2 regions of the Paenibacillus sp. GXUN7292 genome follow, and region 1 is predicted to be linked to the other one. Evidence: a T-box and tRNA genes for the amino acid it is inferred to sense, from the RefSeq annotation. Region 1 holds a T-box; the other holds one or more tRNA genes.

Evidence for each region. A T-box is a leader RNA that pairs with one kind of tRNA and senses whether it is charged. The one in region 1 lies ahead of ACRRU2_RS21715 (arginine--tRNA ligase), so its partner is inferred to be a tRNA-Arg.
Region 2: it encodes a tRNA-Arg, which carries the amino acid that the T-box ahead of ACRRU2_RS21715 (arginine--tRNA ligase) is inferred to sense. The anticodon was not compared.

What each region holds. Positions count from the first base shown of each region.
Region 1 is NZ_JBOZWO010000033.1:40,554-43,966, forward strand. Features, by position in the region: gene ACRRU2_RS21710 (SMI1/KNR4 family protein) at 1-1,101, opposite strand, end outside; T-box leader at 1,373-1,617, shown strand; gene ACRRU2_RS21715 (arginine--tRNA ligase) at 1,673-3,413, shown strand, end outside.
Region 2 is NZ_JBOZWO010000029.1:1,032-4,444, reverse strand. Features, by position in the region: gene ACRRU2_RS20385 (WGxxGxxG family protein) at 685-1,071, shown strand; tRNA gene ACRRU2_RS20380 (tRNA-Gly) at 1,294-1,367, opposite strand; tRNA gene ACRRU2_RS20375 (tRNA-Pro) at 1,378-1,454, opposite strand; tRNA gene ACRRU2_RS20370 (tRNA-Arg) at 1,474-1,550, opposite strand; tRNA gene ACRRU2_RS20365 (tRNA-Gly) at 1,557-1,631, opposite strand; tRNA gene ACRRU2_RS20360 (tRNA-Leu) at 1,949-2,033, opposite strand; gene aspA (aspartate ammonia-lyase) at 2,198-3,413, opposite strand, start outside.

The DNA of each region.
Region 1 (3,413 bases):
ATACCCCTTTTCCTCTACAATTTTCATGCAAACAGATCGAATGATTTTTTCTATAGAGTCAATTTCCGTTACTGCCGCACAAAGCTCTTGTAAAAGCTGAGAAAACTCGCCTTCACGGACTTTACGGAAATCTTCCACCTTATCCTCCTCGGACGTGTCATATACGTCTTCATGTACAAGCCCGCGTATAAACATCTCAAAATCAGGCGCCAGAAAAGTAATCTCATATTCATCCTCTTGATCAACGTGAACAACAGCAGGCTCGCCTGTTTTTCCGCAATGACGATAATCCAGCATAATGACATCATGTCCCGCCGAAGGACAGTCGCAAATAACGACTCCAATATCAGGGTAGCCCCAATCCTCAATCATAAACCGGCTGCCAAATTCACCGCCAATTGAATATGGCTTATCACGGCCAATCCCCATTATGCCGGATATTGCTACATGGTCCTCAGACCATGACGTTCTCTCTTCTGTTGGGCAGCAAGTATTCACAGGAATACCCCCATTTTGCTGTCTCATCAATGAAATATAAGATTCGGGCAATTTGTAACCGAGCTCCTCCTCCAAAGAAGCGATTAGCTCATTTGTAGGCGGTTCAGATACATAGGTTTCAAGCGCGTAGGCGCTATCTTCCCAAAAATCAGTCAGATCAAAGCCAGCAAACGGTTCAGCCGCCTCTCTGGCCTTCCCTTGCGTCAAGGTTTCCTGCTTCGCTTTTTCCATTCGCTCCTGATCACGCAGCTGCTTAGTTGCCCTGCGGCGACTAGTAGACAAAAACCATTCTGTTGTCTCATCCTCCGGCTGCAGCTGGTCTGCCTGTTCAAAAGCTTTAGCCGCTTGCTCATATTGAGCCAGATGAAAATAAGCATAGCCTGCTCGAAAATGCCATCGCTCGTCCTGCTCCCCTTCTGCAGCGATCAGCTGCAATTGCAGAAGCGCTTCTTCATAGCTCTGGCTGTTATTTAGCGCTCTGGCTAATTGGCCAATCAGTTCATAATCCCGCTCATGCTCAGGCAAAGCTTCAATAGCTTCAATAATTTGTCCATAGCTTTCATCTTCGTGCCAATGCTCTATTTGCTCCAGTAACTTTTTCATTTGCTCCGCCTCATTCCTATAAGCTTATACTGCTGACTATCTTCGTGATAATGGCAACTTTCCTAATTGTATACGACGCGGGTTCATGTTTTGAATCGACCTTTTGTCGGATTTAACAAGGATAAACGGCTCCGCCGTCCTTTGGACAGGCGCGTTTACCGATGAATGATAAGAACAAATTTATTGTGAAAACTTATAAACTCTTATAATTCAAGAAAAAACCGTCTTTGCAGGTTGTTTTTTCAGAAAATTCTGATATAATCATGGAAACTAAAATTCTGTGATTAGGACAGTAACTGCTAGCTCATGTCAAAGCGAGCCGGGTTGGTGAAAGCCGGTACAATGATTAGCCAGTGAAGCGCACCTAGGAGAAGAAGCTCTGAACAAAAGCCGTAACATGCGCGCATTATGGCAAGTAGGAGATTCCGGCAACAGACCGTTATCTGATCGAGTGGTTGAACGCACTGTTCAACAACAAGAGTGGTACCGCGAAAGCATACAGCCTTCGTCTCTTTATTTAGAGACGGGGCTTTTTGTTTTGTGAATTTAACATTTTAAAGGAGGCTTATCAATGATCAGTATAATTATTGCGAATCACTTAAAGCGGGCCGTTCAAGCGTTATTCGACGAGCAAGGTCTGCCTGTTAATGAAATCTCTAAGCTCAATCTTTATATCGAGCAGCCTGCCTATATAGAGCATGGCGACTACTCATCAAACATCGCTATGCAGCTGGCACGAACCTTGCGGCAATCGCCCCTCAGCATCGCTGAACAATTAAAGCTAAAGCTGCAGCAAATAAGCGAGCCTTTATTTCAAAGTTTAACTGTTGCAAAGCCTGGCTTTATTAACGTTAGGATCAACTGGGAGGAGTGGAGCGGCCGCTCTTTCAGCTTGCCGACTCATGCCGGCGGAAAAGTAATTATCGAGCATACCTCTATTAATCCGAATAAATCAGCTCATATCGGACATTTGCGTAATGCATGCATTGGAGATACTTTAGTGCGGATGCTGAGAAGAGGCGGCCTTGAGGTAGAGGTTCACAATTATATCGATGATTTAGGCAATCAGCTTGCAGATACTGTTGTAGGCTTGCTTCAAACCGAGCATCAGAAAAAGCATGGACGATTCGGCGACTATTGCTGGGATGTATACGCAGAAATCAATAAAAATTACGAACAAAACCCTGCCTTGCTTGATCAGCGGGCTAAAGTTCTCCATGAGCTGGAAAAAGGCGGAGGACCTGTTGCATGGATTGGCTTGCTTGCAGCAGAACGGATTGTACGTGACCATATTGAAGAAATGCAGCAATTTAACATTACCTATGATCTATTAGTCTGGGAAAGCAATATTGTGCGCGAAGGTTTTTGGGAGGCAGCATTTAAAAAGTTAAAGTACACTGAGAGTTTTGTACAAATAACCGACGGGAAGCTTGCGGGATGCTGGGTTCTGAAGACGGACGAAGCTGCGGAAAGTGAAGACGGCTCCCTTCCTGCAGAACATGTTGCAGATAAAGTATTAATCCGTTCCAACGGTATACTTACGTATACAGCCAAAGATATCGCCTACCACCTATGGAAATTTGGCTTGCTCGAAAAGGATTTCCAGTATAAGTCGTTCTCTGAGGGCTTGTGGACAACAAATCAGTCCGGGGATGAGGCCTTTCTTGGTAAAGCAGAAATCGTCATAAATGTTATTGATTATCGGCAGCAATATCCACAGAAAATGGTAAAACAGGCACTAGCGATACTTGGCTATAAGACAGAAGCCGAACGGCTGCATCATGTCAGCTATGGCGTCGTCTCGTTAAGCCCGGATGCGGCAAGCGAGCTCGGTATCGATACCTCTGATGGGAAAAGCTCCTATGCGATGTCCGGCAGACAAGGTATTGGCATCAAAATTGCAGACCTGCTCAGCTATATGGAAAAAGTCATCGATCAAAAACGTTCCGCTCATGGCGGACTTGCCAGCAGTGCGATTGCGGCAGCTGCGATTCGCTATCAATTGCTTAAGTATAACTTGCTCACAGAGGTTGTATTCGACATGAAGCAGGCGGCAGAGGTAACAGGGAATTCAGGCGTTTATCTTATGTATGCACATGCTCGCGCTTCGCAAATTCTTCTTAAATCCGGAGAACCATTCTTTTCTAAGCCATCGGGCAATTGGAATTTGGATACAGCCGAGCATGCGTTGCTTCGACAAATTGCACATTGGCAAGATACACTTTATACGGCTTGCCGAGATTATTCACCTAATCAAATATGCAATTACGCTTATGAGCTTGCTTCTGCCTTCAACAACTTCTACACAATTT
Region 2 (3,413 bases), on a different contig from region 1:
TTGCTACCGCTGTTGTACGCCAGTTTTTGGGCACCTATAAAACTCTAATGGTTAAGATTGGCCTATAAAGTCGGATGCTACCTCTTCTCCAATCCCAATCTTGCTCTCCGTTACATTTTTCTTTTGCTTACCAAACGTGCTCACAATAAATGAACATGGTCACACGTTCCGTTATTTGCCTAAAAACCACCATTTTCTTAATTACGCGGACACACATTCCGCTATCCGGCTCTAAACGGGACTTTTTCTTCGATTTATTGGCCAATAGCGGAACGACTGTCACTTTACCTCCTCAAAACTGCGATTTTGCGCCAAATAGCGGAACGACTGACCATCTATTGAAGTTGTACATTCCTTGCAAACAGGGCAACAAGCAATACATATGCTGGTTGATCTGGTTGATACCAGCCTCTGCATTCATGCGATACACGTCAAGAGTTTTCCAATTAAGTTTCCTCAACAAACTGAGAAAATGCAGTTAGCTTTGGCGCGTGAGTACTCCTTCCACAAACAGAGTTTGCCATTGTTGCAAAGTATTCGTTTCGTTTTTCGCTGCCTGAACAACTACACAATTTAAAAATGTTTAATCTCAATGATCCTGATTTACAATAATAACCACTGAATATTCAATTTATAATACGGGAAACTTATCTTTGTACCAAATAAAAAACAAGGAGAATACGCATGAGAAAATTTTTCACAATTGCCTTTGCCTTTGCGATATTGTTATCTTTACTGTCTGTCCCAGCCTATGCACTGACAAATGACCAAATGACTCAACAAACCAATGTTAGAAAAAATGATGGTACACCATTGAACAGCTTTATTCCAAATGACGTAACGAACACGAACAATTACAGAACTAACAATGTAACAAATGATCGTATGAACAAGAACAATTACAGAACTAACAATGTAACAAATGACCGAATGAACACTTATGGACTAGATGGAAACAACTATCGTACAACCGCTGTTGATAACAATCGCAATTTTAACTGGAGCTGGCTTGGATTGCTTGGCTTAGCGGGATTATTTGGATTAAGAAACCGCGAAAGAGAACGTTCGTAACAGATTTAACCAGGTTTAACCCCCTAAGGAATTAGGGGGTCTTTCGGGTTTAAGTAGATAAAAAACTTGAGAAATTTTTCGACTTAATGGAAACAGGAGTTAGGAATAAGTAAGTGTAATTTGTTCTCTAGTTTCCCCCCTGAGCACTAATTAGTTTAGAGTTTGTCGAATTATAAAAACAAAAAAAGCCTTGCTGTGCAAGGCTTGTTAGCTCCGTAATTATGGAGCGGGTGATGGGAATCGAACCCACGCTATTAGCTTGGAAGGCTAAAGTTCTACCATTGAACTACACCCGCATCTTATAAATGGTCGGGACGACACGATTTGAACATGCGACCCCCTGGTCCCAAACCAGGTGCTCTACCAAGCTGAGCTACGTCCCGTAGTAAATCCTGAAAAGAATGGCACGCCCTAAGAGATTCGAACTCCTGACCTTTTGATTCGTAGTCAAACGCTCTATCCAGCTGAGCTAAGGGCGCACATTATGGAGCGGAAGACGGGAATCGAACCCGCGACCCTCGCCTTGGCAAGGCGATGCTCTACCGCTGAGCCACTTCCGCATAACGTTTCGCTTCAATTTCATTATCGTAGCGACAAGTAATAATATATCATCTTCACGCATGAATTGCAACTATTTTTATTATTTTTTTCAAAAAAAATTTCAACAGTTTTACCAGCTTGAAATTTTCTAGGAATTCATGAAAAAACACTTAGCAAAATCAGCAAAATCATAACTTTTTAAAGCTTAATTACTGGTATTTAGTTGCTCCGTCGAAAGCATGAAATAAACACTGAGATTAACTACAGCACCTCATCGATTTATTTTAGAAATAAAAAACTCTCATTCCGATAGGTTTGAGAGCTGTCATTTATGAAGTGGTGCGCGTGAAGGGAGTCGAACCCCCACGTCGTTAGACGCCAGATCCTAAGTCTGGTGCGTCTGCCAGTTCCGCCACACGCGCACATTTGGCAAGTTAGTCAAAAGCCAATAGGCGATGAGCTAACATTAATATTATGCCAAGTTTTTCGGGAAAATGCAAGTCTTTTTTTAAGAAATTATCAACAAAGATTTTCCAATAACAAAAAGGAGAGAAACCAACAGCACCTGCTCCTCTCCTTATCACATTTATTTCAGCAGCTGCTTCCCAGATATGCCCGGCTGCGTCATTTGGAATGCATCTAAAATCACATCCAGCTCTTGCTCGGTCAGCACTTTATATTCTAGGCATAACTCACGTACAGGCCGACCGGTTGCTATCGCTTCCGATGCGATTTTTGCTGAAGTCTGATAGCCCAGATAGGGGTTAAGCGCTGTAATGATGCCTACGCTGTTATCAACATAGCTTTTGCAGGTTTCTGCATTTGCGACAATGCCTTCCAAGCAATGCGTACGGAATACTTTGAACACATTATTCATTATATCCAGGGATTGCAGCAAGTTAAATACCATAACCGGTTCCATGACATTAAGCTCAAATTGTCCTGCTTCCGAAGCGAGTGAAATCGTATGATCATTACCGATTACTTGGAATGCCACTTGATTTACTGCCTCACATATTACAGGGTTAATCTTGCCCGGCATAATTGAGGAGCCAGGCTGGCGCGCTGGCAAGTTAATTTCTGCAAGGCCTGTACGCGGCCCCGACGCCATTAATCTTAAGTCATTTGCTACCTTGGACATATTTATCATACAAATTTTTAAAGCAGCTGATACCTCGGTATAGGCATCCGTATTTTGAGTTGCATCAGGCAGGTGCTCGGCATTTTTAAGCTGATAGCCGCTAATCTGAGCCAATATTTCAACAACTCGCTTAATATATGCAGGCTCAGCATTCAGCCCCGTACCAACCGCTGTAGCGCCCATATTGACCTCCAGCAGGTTGTCTCTCGTCTTGGCAATCCTTTTGATATCCCTGTTTAATACACGGCTGTAAGCCTCGAATTCCTGTCCTAGACGAATAGGCACGGCATCCTGGAGGTGAGTCCTTCCCATTTTGATAACAGAATCGAACTGGCCGGCCTTAAGCTGGAACGTTTGATGCAGCTCCTCCATCGTTAAAAGCAGCTTGTCCACTAATGATAAAATAGCTATATGAATAGCCGTCGGAAAGCTGTCATTCGTCGATTGGGCCATATTAACATGGTTATTAGGATGAATGATCGTATAATCGCCTTTTTGACCGCCTAGAAGCTCGATTGCGCGATTGGCGATCACTTCGTTAGCATTCATATTAATTGAAGTGCCAGCGCCCCCTTGAATCGGATCAACGATAAACTGTTCATGCCACCGACCTTGAATAATTTCTTCAGCAGCCTGAGCAATAGCTTCTCCCGTGTCTTTG